2 regions of the Solibacillus sp. FSL W8-0372 genome follow, and region 1 is predicted to be linked to the other one. Evidence: riboswitches for the same ligand, from Rfam matches in the RefSeq annotation. Region 1 holds a riboswitch; the other holds the start of a gene.
What was found. A riboswitch is a leader RNA that binds a small molecule or an ion and turns the genes downstream of it on or off. The one in region 1 is predicted to bind glycine.
Positions count from the first base shown of each region.

Region 2: another riboswitch for glycine. It lies ahead of MKY13_RS08050 (amino acid permease); the one in region 1 lies ahead of gcvT (glycine cleavage system aminomethyltransferase GcvT).

Region 1 is NZ_CP150204.1:2,356,910-2,365,128, reverse strand. It holds gene MKY13_RS11890 (excalibur calcium-binding domain-containing protein) at 1-777, shown strand, start outside; gene MKY13_RS11885 (shikimate kinase) at 1,451-1,963, shown strand; glycine riboswitch at 2,093-2,185, shown strand; gene gcvT (glycine cleavage system aminomethyltransferase GcvT) at 2,463-3,566, shown strand; gene gcvPA (aminomethyl-transferring glycine dehydrogenase subunit GcvPA) at 3,590-4,936, shown strand; gene gcvPB (aminomethyl-transferring glycine dehydrogenase subunit GcvPB) at 4,929-6,410, shown strand; gene MKY13_RS11865 (rhodanese-like domain-containing protein) at 6,539-6,922, opposite strand; gene MKY13_RS11860 (biotin/lipoate A/B protein ligase family protein) at 7,022-7,855, shown strand; partial or broken gene MKY13_RS11855 (vitamin B12-dependent ribonucleotide reductase) at 8,107-8,219, shown strand, end outside.
Region 2 is NZ_CP150204.1:1,621,136-1,629,354, forward strand. It holds one part of gene MKY13_RS08030 (IS3 family transposase) at 1-97, opposite strand, end outside; one part of gene MKY13_RS08030 (IS3 family transposase) at 97-343, opposite strand; gene MKY13_RS08035 (tetratricopeptide repeat protein) at 462-875, shown strand; gene MKY13_RS08040 (DUF3997 domain-containing protein) at 962-1,348, opposite strand; gene MKY13_RS08045 (MFS transporter) at 2,169-3,365, opposite strand; glycine riboswitch at 3,899-3,977, shown strand; gene MKY13_RS08050 (amino acid permease) at 4,137-5,474, shown strand; gene MKY13_RS08055 (hypothetical protein) at 5,665-5,838, opposite strand; gene MKY13_RS08060 (MFS transporter) at 5,835-7,043, opposite strand; gene MKY13_RS08065 (helix-turn-helix transcriptional regulator) at 7,056-8,219, opposite strand, start outside.

The DNA.
Region 1 (8,219 bases):
GCGTTATTTGCAGATCCACTTGCTAAAGATACAAACGATGCTTCCATTGTATTAAAAGTAGGTTATAAGGATGTAGAATTTTTGTTAATGGCTGATGCGAGCGAGGATTTAGAAGAGTTACTTGTTGATTCATACGATTCCTTAAAAGTACAAATCTTAAAAGCCGGACATCATGGTTCTAACACTAGTAGCTCAAAATATTTCTTAGATGCAGTTCAGCCAGAGGTAACTATTTTAAGTTATGGAAAAAATAATAGTTATAAGCATCCTCACAGTGGTGTATTAGAGAGGTTAAAAACAGCTGGATCAAAGGTATATTCAACGGCTGAAAATGGGACGATTATAATAAAGACGGATGGTAAGTCTTATAAGGTTTCTGCCAAGGAAATGACTTTGCCGGGTAAGACTGATACTAAACAACCGCCTCAATCGAAGCTTGAAACAAAGCCTGTAGAAACCCCAAAAAGTTTATACAAAAATTGCACAGAATTAAATGCAGTTTACCCGAATGGGGTAGAGGTGGGTCATAAAGCATACGAATTAAAACATGATGCAGATAATGACGGATGGGCATGTGAGCCTGTTGAAGATAGTAGTGTCTCTCAACCGTATGTTCCACCTGTTGTGACAACACCAACACCAACACCAACACCAACACAGACAAGTTTTAGTAATTGTACTGAACTGAAAAAAGTGTATCCAAACGGTGTATCATCAAGTCATCCAGCTTATCAGAAAAAATTTGATCGCGATGGAGACGGCCATGCTTGCGAGTAAAATATTCAGAGTGTGATTGAAGTTGAAAAAAGATTAGCAAAAAAACCTTCCATTAAATAGTGGAAGGTTTTTTATTTTAATAAATGTAATCGCACCTGCCTATGCTTAGTATTTAAAAATAAATTTAATTTAGAACTGTACCCCAACTGTACCCCAACTTGTTCAATAAGATTCGGTTAGAATCGGGATTAACTTTATAATAAATAAATGTCTTGAAATATAATAAAAACACCCTAATTATAAATAACTGCGTTTTATTAGGGTATATACTACAAAACATCAGAAAAGAATCAATATTTATTTTTGAAAAAAAATACCCCAAATACTTGATTACAAATTTTTATAATTCATTGGAATCTATTTACGTTCGTGCTACGATAAACATACTAAATACTCATTGAAGTTTCGACTTCTTTCAACAATTGTCTTTCATCTCAAAAAATAGAGACGGATTGCAGTGTAAATTTCAAATGAAAGAAGTTAATATCTCGGCTATTATCGGAAATGGGGAAGAAATACTTAAAGTGAGAGTTGCAAAAGCATCTTTATAGGGAATTAATAAGAAATGCATAAAAAATTGGAACTTCACATTTAAATTCAAAACCGGTTTTCGATACATTAAAGTTGAGGTGCTATGTATAAAGTAGTTCGTAATTAGAAGAAGGTGAACAGCATGCGAAAAATATATTTAGTTGGATTTATGGGATGCGGAAAAAGTGCAATTGGCAGAAGATTAAGCTATTTCTTAAAGATGCCCTATTATGATATGGACCATGAAATCGTTCGGCAACAGGGAATGTCAATTCCGGAAATCTTTGAACAATACGGGGAAGCACACTTTCGAAAAATAGAGACGGAATTTTTAAAAAACTTCCGTGATGAAGCATGCATTATCTCGACTGGCGGTGGGGTAGCTGTTAATGGAGAAAATCGTAAAATTATGCGAAAGACAGGGTTAGTCTTTTTCCTTGACGCCAAATTCGAAGATATATATATGCGAATTCGTAATGATAAAAACCGTCCCATAGTACAAATAAAGACAGAACAAGAGTTGGAAGAACTGTATCATAGCCGTAGAAAGGCTTATCGGGAAGCGAGCCATATACAAGTACTTACAGTAGGTAGATCTTTAAGACAAATAGTTGAATACATTGCTTTTCAAGTGAATAGATTAAAAGGCGAATAATTAATTTTAAAAATATGATAATGTTCGTTTATTGAGTAAAATTAAAAAAAGATTGCGTTTACAACACATTCAATGTTAGGATATTGCTAAGAGTACAGTTAATTTAAATTAGTTGAAAAACTAGCGCGGATGATGATGCGGGGAGAGAACGTGAAGTCACGTCGCCGAAGGAGCAAATAGCGGTGCTATGAATCTCTCAGGCAAAAAGACTCGTATTTGACGCAACTCTGGAGAGTGCTGTTGTAGTACAAGTTACTGGCAGCCACCAAAGGGGAAAGCCTAAAATGTGATAGAATATCAAATTTAGGTGTAACTTTCAGGTGCAAGGACAGAGAATCCCATTAAAAGGGATTCGTCTGTCTTTTTTTTATGGAAAAAAAGAAAATACGTTTTCCAATTTCAAAGTAAAAAGAGGCAGCTAGCTGTACCGCACAAAGTAATCATTCCCCGTCACATTTTTACAATGGTTATAACATAAAAAATTTAAGGAGGAAATGACATGACAAATGAATTAAAACGTACACCGCTATTTGATGAATACGCAAAATATGGTGGGAAAACAATTGACTTTGGTGGGTGGGAATTACCTGTGCAATTTTCTTCTATTAAAGAAGAACATGATGCAGTTCGTAACCGTGCTGGTCTTTTTGATGTTTCACATATGGGAGAAATTTTTGTAGAAGGTTCAGATGCATTACCATATTTACAAAAAATGCTGACGAATGACATTTCCAAAATTGCAGTTGGCGGGGCACAATACAGTGCACTATGCTATGAAGACGGCGGAGTTGTAGATGATTTATTAACATATCGTTTAGCAGATGAGCGCTATTTGCTTTGTGTCAATGCCTCTAATATTGAAAAAGACTTCGAATGGTTGCAAAATCATGTAGAAGGCAATGTTACAGTAACAAACGCTTCAGATGACTATGCTCAAATTGCATTACAAGGTCCATTAGCAGAGGAATTGCTGCAATCGTTAACGACGGAAGACTTGGCAGCGATTAAATATTTCAAATTTAAAGACAATGTTGATGTAGCTGGACAATCGGTACTTGTATCACGCTCTGGTTATACAGGTGAAGATGGATTTGAACTTTACGGTACACCAGAAGCTATTATCGAACTATGGAATAAAATTTTGGATGCAGGTAAAGACAAAGGTGTTGTTGCAGCTGGTTTAGGTGCCCGCGATACATTACGATTTGAAGCATGCCTGCCATTATACGGACAGGAACTGTCTAAAGAGATTACACCACTTGAAGCTGGGATTGGGTTTGCAGTGAAATTAGCTAAAGAACCACAATTTATCGGACAACAAGCATTAATTGATCAAAAAGAAAAAGGTCTAGCTCGTAAATCAGTAGGTATTGAGATGATTGATAAAGGGATTCCACGTACCGGCTATAAAGTATTTAAAGATGGTATTGAAATTGGAGAAGTTACAACAGGTACACAATCTCCGATGACGAAACGCAACATCGGTCTAGCTTTAATTGACGCAAAATTCGCTGAAGTCGGAACTGAGTTAGAAGTTGAAATTCGCAAAAATAGAGCGAAAGCAGTAATTGTGGAAAAACCGTTTTATAAACGTACAAAATAATACTTTTGAAAAGAGGGTTAACAATGAAACATCGTTATTTACCAATGACGGAACAAGATAAGCAAGAAATGTTAGATCGCGTCGGAGTTGCTACAATCGATGAACTTTTTGCAGATATCCCGGAAAAAGTTCGCTTCCAAGGAAACTACAATATTAAACCTGCAAAATCAGAAGCAGCTTTAATGAAGGAATTATCGCAACTGGCGTCCAAAAACAAAGATACTGCTAGCAATGTATCGTTTTTAGGTGCTGGTGTATATAATCACTACAAACCTGTAATTGTTGATCATGTTATTTCCCGTTCAGAGTTTTATACAGCCTATACGCCATACCAACCGGAAATTTCCCAAGGTGAGTTACAAGCAATTTTTGAGTTCCAAACGATGATCGCCGAGCTTACAGGTATGGATATCGCAAACTCCTCTATGTATGATGGGGGGACAGCGTTAGCAGAGGCAGGAATGCTTGCTGCAGGCCATACTCGCCGTAAAAAGCTATTAGTTTCCGGTGCAGTACACCCTGAGTATAAAGATGTAGTAACGATGTATGCATACGGTCAATCAATTGAAGTGGTAACAATCCCTACAAAAGACGGTGTAACAGATGTTGAAGCGTTAAAAGGATTAATTGACGATCAAACAGCTGGCGTTATCGTGCAATATCCAAACTTCTTCGGACAAATTGAAAACTTACAACCTCTTGCAGATATTACACATGATGCAAAAGGATTATTTATCGTATCTGCAAATCCATTAGCACTTGGCGTTTTAACACCTCCAGGAAAATTAGGAGCGGACATTACAGTTGGTGACGCACAGCCATTCGGCATTTCCGAAGCATTCGGTGGTCCTCACTGCGGTTACTTCGCTGTTACGACTAAATTGATGCGTAAAGTACCGGGACGTTTAGTTGGGGAAACAGTAGACCAAGATGGACGTAGAGGTTACGTATTGACATTACAAGCACGTGAACAACATATTCGTCGTGATAAAGCGACATCAAATATTTGCTCAAACCAAGCGTTACTTGCTCTTGCTTCATCAGTTGCAATGACAGCACTTGGAAAGCAAGGTCTGCAAGAAATGGCAAAACAAAATATCGTGAAAACACGTTACGCAAAAAATGCGTTTGAAGCAGCTGGATTCGAAGTTGTATACCAAGGTGCGCACTTCAACGAAATCGTAGTAAACACAAAACATAATGTGACACAGTTAAATAAAGCATTAATTGAAAAAGGTATCATCGGTGGATTTGATTTAGGGCGAGTTTACCCTGAATTAGAAAACCATGCACTAATCGCTGTTACTGAAATACGTACAAAAGAAGAAATTGATGCACTAGTTGCAGAAATGGGGGCTTATAATGAATAACGAAAACCAAACACTCATTTTCGAAATTACAAAACCAGGCCGTATTGGTTACAACTTAGAGCCACTAGATGTTCCTGATTTTGATCTTGAGGAGCTTATTCCATCAAATTTAGTACGCCAAGAAGCAGCTGAGCTACCTGAAGTTTCTGAATTGGATATTATGCGTCACTATACAGCACTTTCCCGCCGTAACCATGGTGTGGACTCAGGATTCTATCCACTAGGTTCTTGTACGATGAAATACAATCCAAAAATTAACGAAACAGTTGCACGTTATTCTGGTTTCGCGAATATTCATCCATTACAGGATGAGTCAACAGTTCAAGGGGCAATGGAATTGTTGTACGATTTACAGACATCCCTACAGGAAATTACGGGTATGGATGAAGTAACCCTACAACCGGCAGCAGGTGCACATGGTGAATGGACAGCACTGATGATGATTCGTGCATTCCATGAAGCAAATGGAGAAGGGCATCGAAATAAAGTAATTGTTCCGGACTCAGCGCATGGTACAAACCCGGCTTCTGCAACGGTTGCAGGATTTGAAACAATTACTATTAAATCAGGGGAAGACGGTTTAGTCGACTTAGAAGATTTACGTCGTGTAGTTGGACCAGATACAGCAGCATTAATGCTGACAAACCCAAATACTTTAGGCTTATTCGAAGAGAATATTATAGAGATGGCGAATATCGTTCACGGTGTTGGCGGAAAAGTTTACTATGATGGCGCAAACCTAAATGCCGTTATGAGTAAAGCGCGTCCTGGTGACATGGGCTTTGACTGTGTTCACTTAAACCTTCATAAAACATTTACTGGTCCACACGGTGGTGGCGGCCCAGGTTCAGGTCCTGTAGGTGTAAAAGCGGATTTAATTCCATTCTTGCCAAAACCAGTACTAGTGAAAAAAGAAGATGGTACATACCACTTCGATTACAACCGTCCACAATCAATTGGTCGTGTAAAACCATATTACGGAAACTTCGGCATAAATGTTCGTGCTTATACGTATATCCGTACGATGGGACCAGATGGCTTAAAAGCTGTTACAGAATATGCAGTATTAAATGCAAATTATATGATGCGCCGTTTAGAAGAGCATTTTGATTTGCCATATAACCGTCATTGTAAGCATGAGTTCGTTTTATCGGGGCGTCGCCAGAAGAAATTAGGCGTACGAACACTGGATATCGCAAAACGCCTGCTTGATTTCGGATATCATCCACCAACAGTATATTTCCCATTAAATGTTGAAGAGGGAATTATGATTGAACCGACTGAAACAGAATCGAAGGAAACTTTAGATGCATTCTGTGATGCAATGATTCAAATCGCACAAGAAACAATAGATAATCCTGCGTTAGTTCAGGAAGCCCCTCATACGACAGTTGTTAACCGTCTGGACGAGACACGTGCTGCAAGAACGCCAGTATTACGTTATAAAAAACAAGAACAAGTAACAGTGTCTTAATATTTTCAAAAGGGTCAGAGATATTCTGACCCTTTTTCTAATGGAGAAGTTAGACTTCTTACAATTTACTTTATAATAGTAGAAACTCATAATTAAAAGCCCTCTAATGATTTAGAGAGCCTTTAAGATTAGTTTTTTGATTTTACTTTACCTGTCCAAGTTTTAAAGCCACCCTGCAATTGATAAAGCTGGCTATAACCCTTTTTCTTTAAAGATAGCGCTGCTCGTGCACTACGGCCGGAATTTTGGCAGTAAAGGTAAACAGGCAGGTCAGGACGTATTTCTTTATGACGTGTGTTGAATTGCGTCATAGGAATGTTTCGAGCGCCTAAAATATGGCCGGCTTCGAATTCTTTCGGTTCGCGTAAATCGATCAATTGTGCTTTACGATAACCTTCAATAAATTGTTCCTGCGTTAAATTTGTTACCGCTTTTTTCAATCGCATTGAATTGATTACTACGTAAGCAACGATTACGACTAAAATTGCTAGAATCGTGTATAAAATTGTCACAGCGATATTGCCCCTTTCTTTCTGTACTTTCTATTATAAGAGATGAACTAGAGTTAGTCGAGCCAGTTTGCTAAAATGTATTATTGGAGGCGAGAAATTATGAAAAAACAATGGTATTTTATTAATTCCGGTCCATGTAGCCCGGCATTTAATATGGCGTTAGATGAAGCTTTGCTTGATTGGCACAGTGAAGGAGATATCCCCCCTGTCATTCGATTTTATGAATGGAATCCTGCAACTTTATCAATCGGTTACTTCCAGCAAGTACATAAAGATATTAATCTACAAGCAGTCCAAAAGCAAAATTTAGGTTTTATTCGCCGTCCTACTGGTGGGCGTGCTGTTTTACATGATCAGGAGCTAACATATTCAGTGATTGTATCAGAAAGCTATCCGAATATGCCTGAGACGGTAACAGAAGCATATCGTGTTATTAGCGAAGGGATTTTACAGGGGTTTCGTCATCTCGGGTTAAATGCCTATTTCAGTGTGCCAGAAACGAAGGAACAGCTGGATGATCTGAAAAAGCCGAAAAGCGCAGTTTGCTTCGATGCGCCAAGTTGGTATGAGCTTGTTGTAGAAGGAAAAAAAGTGGCAGGTAGTGCGCAAACACGTCAAAAAGGTGTCATACTACAGCATGGTGCAATATTATTGGATTTGAATGAAGAATTGTTATTATCGGTATTTAATTTCGAGTCTGCTGAGGCAAAAGAAAGAATGAGAAAAAAATTACCTGAAAAGGCAGTAGCGATGAATCAGTTTGTGGATAGCCCATTTACAATTGAGCAATGTGTAAATGCATTTTCAAAAGGATTTGAAGAGGCACTAAATATTGATTTGATTCCTTATGAATTAAACGAAAAACAACAGCAATATGTGGATCAATTAATGCAAAAAAAATATTTAACAGATGAGTGGAATTTCAAAAAATAGATTACGAACATTTGTTTTTATTTTTGCAAAAAAAATTTTGATACTCGAAACGTTGATATACAGGGATTTAACATAATCTGAAAAAAATCAACCCTTGATTGAAATAAATATTTGGTGTAATCTTTTTTAAGGAATTATATATAACTCAACATATGGGATAGTCCTAATGAATCAAACACAAGATATGGTGTTTGATTCTCGTTTTTGTTGGGAATGTTAACATTATTAAATAGCGTTCAAAGGGGGCTTGCATGGTGGTAAGTGTTTTAGAACAATCCATCCCATTCAATCAGTTAAATCAGGATATTAAGCAATTTCCTCAAGTTCATCCGATTACACCGGATATGCATATTACGCATAAAGG
Region 2 (8,219 bases), 740 kb from region 1:
ATATCTAGGACGGCACACATTGCTGATACCGAATACTTGTGAGTGTTATTACGAATCACATTTATTTTCGTCCCATGATCAGCGCCGCTTGCTTTAAAATATCGTTCTCCATTAATAAACGTTGGTTTTCCTTGCGTAATCGAGCCATTTCATTTTCTTCTTCTGTTCGATTATCCTTCGCTGAAAACGAACCTGTTTCCTGGTGATTCTTAATCCAGCGATCTAACGCAGAAGGCGTAATATCATATTCTCGGGCAATGTCTGCACGAGACTTACCGTTTTCATAAAGCTTCACTAATTGCAGTTTAAATTCGGGTGTAAATGTTCGACGTTGACGTGTCATAATAGCACGCTCCCTTTAATTGATAGTCTAAGTTTACAATCCCTTATTTTATCTGTCCAACTTAGTGTAGCCTATTCAACGAAAAGATAATAAAAAGAAAGAATCTAATCAATTACTTTTGAAAATAGTTGAGGAATACCCTGATAATGCATTGGTTAACTATCAATGTGCTTGGAGTTTTGATATTTTAGGAGAAGAATCAAAAGCAGTTCCCTTTTATGAAAGGGCTATTAAGTTAGGGTTATCTGGTAAAGATCTAGAAGGAGCAATATTGGGACTTGGAAGTACATATAGAACATTAGGGGAATACGAAAAATCAAAAAATACATTTCTAAAAGGAATCGAATTATTTCCAAATAACAGAGCAATTCAAGTGTTTTATTCTATGACTCTGTATAATTTAAACGATCATAGAAAAGCGATGGAAATTTTATTGAAATGCCTGCTAGATACCACTGCAGACTCTGAAATACTGAGTTATAAAAAAGCTATCAATTTCTATGCTGATAAATTAGATGAAATATGGAAATAGGTTGTAAAAATTTGTACTTATACAAAAGCGTGCTTAAATAAAGCTCTAGAATAATAAAAATTTCAGTCGGTTGTTCACAATCTTATTTAATTATTGTTCCCTTTCAATTCTTTTAATGATAGGGGACCCTTTACTTCGTTTTTATTCATTTCAATTATCCAATAAGAATACTCGGCATCACTAGGTTTTTTTGGAGGTTCTTCTATCCCTCGTCCGTTTGACTTTAAGTGCAATTGTTTTGCGATAATATACTGTTCATTACACCATACAGCAGTCACTTCAGCTGGTACATACAAATAGTTTATTGTATTTTCCTTTCCATCATTTACTGGTTCTTCTCCGTATATTTGAATTTGATGAGCTGAAAGTCTATCAATTCGATAACCATTCTCCAATGAAATTGTATAATCTGCTAATCCTGCGCATCCTGATAAAATCAAACAAGATCCGATCAATAAAATTAATTGTTTCAAAGTTGTCCCTCCATTAAAAAGCGTTTCGTCCTTTATTTTAATACGTATAAAATGGGAATAAGTTCCTTCCGTAAAACTTGAAGAAATCGCTAAAATTTTCATCCTACCCCAAATAAATAAGTTAAATCACCATAAGTTGGGGATGACAAAATTGAAAAAATAAGATTTGCTACGTGAAAACGCGTTGAAGCTGTCCGTTGTACTACATTCCGGGCGACGTGACTACAAAGCTTTTGTAAATTGAATTGCGTAATGAGATAAATAGCGGAAGGAATTTCCGTTATTTCGAAAATGACATAAAAAATAGTAAAAATAAGGGAAAAAAGTCCGTTATTGACTTAAAAAACATGAAATTTCAGAATTTTATTTAAAATAACGGTAAAACGTTCCCTTATTTACCCCTAAATGAGCTATATACTTTAAATAAGGGAAAAATTTACCCTTATTTTAGGGGGGCACTGAAAATTTTAAATAAGGCACTTAACTCGAAGTTGGACGGACGCTTCAAGATTAAATTTTCCGGATTGATAGGCCTCACATACGGCAATAAACGCGTTACGCGGCTTTAGCACTGTCTTTTCATAGCCCACGAATCAATTGGAAAATTATTAGAAAATCAACCCTATGTTATGGCGATTAAACTAAATATTAATATAAAAACAAAAATTTGAGAGGAAATGAATTTTATTTCGTTAGGTGAGAGTTTTTTTTCTATGGGTGAAAATCTTATCCAAATCTCATTTCTTTATAATTAATTTAAAAGTATAACTCCCAAAAGAATAACACATCAATATTTCAAAGGGATTGTTAATCTCTCTCTTCAATAAAGCTTGATATAAAAAACTAGACTAATAAACGCACATAGTAAAATAATACTGAAAATTATTAGTGGTCCAAAAAAGGCTGCTAAAATAACTGTGAATGGTGCCAACAAACGTCCAATTGTAAATTGCATGTTAGATGCAGCCATATACTGTCCTCTTGCATTTTCGGGGGCATATTCACTCACAAAATTGTATAGAACAGGCGCTCTTACAATTTCACCAAAAGTAAATATAATCGTTAGAAATAACAACATCCATATATTTGTTGTAAAACCAACTGCAAACATACCAAAGCCTGCTAATAGACAGCTTAAAATAAACACATGCTTATCGCTCCAACCTTTTAACCATTTGGTAATAGGTAGAACAAATAGTACAAATAAAATACCATTCAGTCCTAACATATAACCTAATACGTCTTTACTGGAAAGCTCGAAGTTTATAAATGAAACGATTGTCTGATTTGGTACGTAATCGTAAATATAAACGGATAAGTATAAATCTAATTGCATAATCGCAATAACAGAGAAAATTCCTGCCAATAAATAATAAGCAAATTTATTGTCCTTTAGTATGATAATGTAGTCTTTTAATTGTTTTATTGGTGAAAATAAACCTTCATTTGAAGTCCAAGTTAGCGTTTCTTCTAACCAAAAATAGATAAATAAAAAGAAAATCATCAGTACAATAGCGCAGCTCCATAGCAGCAAATCACGGTAATCAAAAAATAACCATGCACCTAAGATAGGTCCTATAACTGCCCCTAAATTACTTCCTGTTAAAAATGTGGCAAATACTTCTTTTCTATATTCTGCTGAAACTGTATCTGCAACCATGGCATCACTTGCCGGTTTATATAGACCCTTTCCTATTGTAATTCCTAAAAAAGCAAAATAATCGAGCCAAATTATACTAGACGTAGCAAATAGAATAAACATAGTAAACTGAATACCAACACCCCAGAGCATTACTCTTTTTCGTCCAAATCTATCTGCAAATGAACCTCCTATGAGTCCGGTAATTAGGCTGAGAACTGGTGGAACCATCATCAGTGCACCTGCCAAAGCCAATCCCAATGATTGACTAAAGTAAATCGCAATGAAGGGGAAATACATCCAATAAAATAAATTAAAGATTGTTTCTCCACAAAGTCGTACCTTTAAATTGCGTGTCCATATATTTTTTTTATACATACAATACCTCATTGATTTATTTCGGCCGATGGGTTTATTTTAGATTTAAAAATATGGAAAATATAGACTTTAATTAAAAAATTTGATATACTAATAATATGAAAAACGAGTAAATACTACTTTTATTTCACGAGCACTATAAATAGAACGTATATTCCTATTATAATAAGTTAAACCACTCTACTAATCGACTATTTAAATCGATTAGTAGAGTGGTTTTTTTACATTTTAGAGCTACAAATCCTAAAAGTATCCCACTGAAAATGAAATATTCATTATCTTCAGTGGGATACTTTTTTTAGAATGAAAATTCTGCAACAGGTTTACATATTAGTGGAAACATTGATAAATTGCTTGTTTCGATTTACTTTTATTTTCTAACCATTGTGTCCATGCAAAATAGTTGTTAGTATTAATTATTGTACAATAATAGTATCGTGAGCGACCTGTTTGGAGTTGGAGGTTGCCGACAACAAATAGGGATTAATTACATACATATCAAGCGAAGATCGTCGTGGATAGCACTACTGACGGGAGCAGTTTCTGGAGAGAGCGCGTGTACCGCGTCGCCGAAGGGTTCATTATCTCAGGCAAAAGGACAGAAGACAGGAATAATAAGGGACGTTATTATTCTTATCTACAGGAACTGGTGAATTATCAGTTCCTTTTTTAATTTTCAGAAAACATGATTGGATGAACCGCGAACATTTACCTATTATTTTGCGCTGTCCTTGTGGCAGACAAAATACTTATCCTATGGAGGAATTCGTTTTGGAACAACATGAACTCAAGCGCGATCTTAAAAATCGGCATGTACAACTAATTGCGATTGGCGGAACAATCGGTACAGGGCTATTTTTAGGGTCAGGAAAAGCGATCTCACTTGCAGGACCATCAATAATCATCGGGTATTTAATCGTAGGGATAGCTTTATTTTTCGTCATGCGGGCACTTGGAGAGCTCCTATTATCAAAAGGGGGCTATGCTTCATTTACAGAGTTCGCTACAGAATATTTAGGAGATTGGGCAGGGTACGTTACTGGCTGGACATATTGGTTCTGCTGGATTATGACGGCTATGGCAGATATTATAGCGGTCGGGATGTATACCCAATATTGGTTTGATATCCCTCAATGGGTGCCGGCCATTGCCTGTTTAGTAGTCTTACTTATCTTAAATTTACTGACTGTAAAATTATTCGGTGAACTGGAATTTTGGTTTGCTCTTATAAAAATTATTACGATCATTGCACTTATTGCAATCGGGCTTGTATTACTCATCATTGGATTTGAAACAGATGCCGGGAAGGTTGCCGTATCTAATCTTTGGGAGCATGGCGGTTTATTCCCGAACGGAGCATTTGGCTTCCTTATGGCTTTCCAAATGGTTGTCTTTGCATTTGTTGGAGTGGAATTAGTCGGGGTAGCAGCTGCTGAAACGGAAAATCCGCAAAAAAATATACCATCAGCCATTAATAAAATACCGATCCGTATATTACTGTTTTACGTAGGTGCGCTATTTGTTATTTTAACGATTAACCCTTGGGATACGTTAAGTGCGACAAGCTCACCGTTCGTTCAAGTATTTGCTTTAGTCGGTATTCCGATTGCGGCAGGGCTTATTAATTTTGTCGTATTAACATCAGCTGCATCAGCAGGAAATAGTGGGATGTTCTCAACGAGCCGGATGCTGTTTAGTTTAAGTAAAGGGGAACAGGCGCCTAAATCGTTCGGTAAACTAAATAAAAATGCCGTTCCGCAAAACGGGTTATTATTTTCTGCAATCATCGTATCGATCGGTGCACTGCTCAGCTACCTGATGCCGGATGATGCCTTTAGTATTGTAACAACAATCAGCGCGATTTGCTTTATTTGGGTGTGGAGCATTATTTTAATCTCGCATATCATTTACAAAAAGCGCCACCCAGATTTGCATGCGAAATCGATATTTAAAGCACCATTAACGCCGTTTGTGAACTATGCGGTTTTAGCATTTTTCGTGTTTCTATTAATTATTATGGCGATTTCAGAGGCTACAAGAACAGCTCTTATGCTGACGCCATTATGGTTTATTATGCTATTTGTTTTATATGCAGTTCGGAAAAAGTAAATATAAGGAAGGCGCTCCGCATGTGCGAGGCGCCTTCTTTTATATTAATTGACGAATATCGGGGTCAAAGTGGCGAATATCAAATGAAGAGTGACGATTAAGACAGAAAAAGTGACGAATATATAATCAGAAGTGACGATTATCTGCATAAAAGTGGCGAATAACCCAATAAAACTGGCTAATATCTCACCTACCGCAGTTTCCCCAATAAATTTTTCCGTGCCTCCATATGGATTTTATCGTCGCAGCTATCACAGGAAAACTTGCCACGCATATTCCGTTTATACTTTTGGTATTTTGTTGTCCCTTCCACCAATAAAAAAGGCTGTTTACAGCAAAAACAAACCGCTTCATAAGTAATCATTTTAATTCCTCCTGTAAGAATAACATTGAATTTCTTAGTAAATAAACATATACAAGGCAGGCGATGAGGACACCGATAAAAGCAAATAGGCTCGTAATCAACTGTATGGAATAGATTTCGGCTAAAACACCAATGAGCAGTGTCAACACGATTTGCATCACACTTTCGATTAACCCTAACGTACTGCCAAACCGGCCCATAATTTCAGTAGGAATCGTCTGCTGATAAAAAGTTGCATAGCCCGCATTACTAAACGCCATGAACAGCCCAAGCAAAATAAACGAAGTGATGGCCAAAATTAGATTCGATGAAAAGTAAAATACAAAATAGCATACTAAAGTTAAAGAAAACCCTGCTCCAATATATGAAATGAGCGATAATTTTTCTACATATTTAGCAGCCATAAATCCACCAACGATGGCACCAATTCCAGTCAATCCAACAATGATGCCGTATGCAGTATCCGACACTTTATGAAAATCCTTTAAAAACGACATTTCCTGTGAATCAAGTGAATAACAGATCATGAGAGCAGTTGAATATAAAACAAAAAAGTATAAAATTGCTTTTTTCTCACGAATAAATTTCCAGACGACATAAAAGTCATCCCGAATCATGGCAGGGGTAATCGTCTTTGACAGTTTCGTCATTTCGCCTTGAACATTTGGCAGTAAGTACATCATCCATGCACTAAAAAGAAGCATGCATGTGTTTACCCACATCGCAGTTGATGTACTGCTAAAGGCAATGATGGCTCCACTTAACGCAGGGCCAACCATAAAACTTCCGGAGCCTAGCATAGCATTAATAGAGTTGAAGCGTAGACGGTCATTTGGTTGTACAAGCTTTGTAATCATATAGGTAGTGCTCGGATTGGAGAAACATACTGCAATATTGGCGAGGAATATGAAGCAGTAAATTAGCCAAATGTCCGTAAGCAGCGGCATCAAACAAACAATGCCTGCGCGGGATAAATCACTAAATATAAGAATCGTCCTTTTATTGGACCGGTCTACAATAGAGCCGGCAAAAAAGCTGCAAATAATTCGGGCAATTGGACCAATGATATAAATACCTGCAACGGCTGCAGGCGACTCTGTTAAATGCCATACAGTTAGATTAAGTGCGATTAAATAAATCCAGCTCCCTAACTTGGATACACCAAATCCAAACCATAAATAAAAATACTCTTTTCTTAACTCCATACATTCACCCTCTTAGCTGCTCATTCGTTGTCGTACTTTTTCACTTGCAAATAAAGCTTGTTTATAGCATTGGCTAGCATGCTTATAGGCATGGAGCTGTTCGTAAAACTGTCCCCATAAAGGGGCATAAAAAAGGATTAACGCATAGTACTGCTCTTCATTAAAATGCGAAAAAGCCTGTTCTTCCAGCTCTTTTAAGCCGTGAATGGTTTGCTCCTGCTGAACTGCATACTGTAAAAGCTTTCGCTGATAAATGTGGTGCTGGATTGAAAACCGCTGGTCCTCATAACGGTGGAAGAGCATTTCTAATTGCGAGAAATCTTTATGTTGATAACAGGTGCGCATCCAGTTAATAACGGAATGCAGATCTTCATCATACTCATTAGCGGTCTCATAATGCTTACTGGCTTGTTGGAAATCCTGTTGGCATTCGTAACAGTAGGCAATATTATTATGAAGCGAGCTCCACTGCATCGGTGTTTGAATCGATTCAACATTTTTCAGTAGCTCAATACCTGCCTCATATTCCTGTAATGCATCGCGGAAACGGTGGAGATCATTATAAATAACGCCCTTCATCGAGTACAGCTTTAGTTGAAATAATGGTTTAAACTGATGTGTGTAATAGTGTACTGCAAGCTCGATATGCTGCAGAGCCTTTTGAAACTGATAACTACGGTGGTTCGCAAAGGCAATATGATAATGATAATTGGCAAGCTCAAAAGGATGTGCGTTGGATAAATATTGCACATGCTGCTCCTGCTGTTCTTTTTTAGCTAAAAGGTCAAATTCCATAAAGGATAAATGTCCAAACGTTGTAATGGATACAAATAATTCAGTAATACGATCTTTTTTCCAACTGATAACTGGTTCGATTTCATCCAAAAGCTTTCTTGCATCAATATCTTCTTTTATGGAATACAAATATCGACTGTAAATAAGCTTGGCAGTGACTTGAAGTTCAACGGAATACTCATTTTGCATGAGCGTTGTTAATAGCTCTATGTCACTTTCTGCAACAGTAACATTTGATAAAAGCTTTTCGTACACAGATTCCATAAAGGCTGTATGCTCGGAAATATCGTGCTGAAGGCTAGAAAAATCTATGTTTAATTTTGCAAATAACTGTTCATACAAGGCATATTCTGCAATGACAATGCCATTTTCAATGCGGCT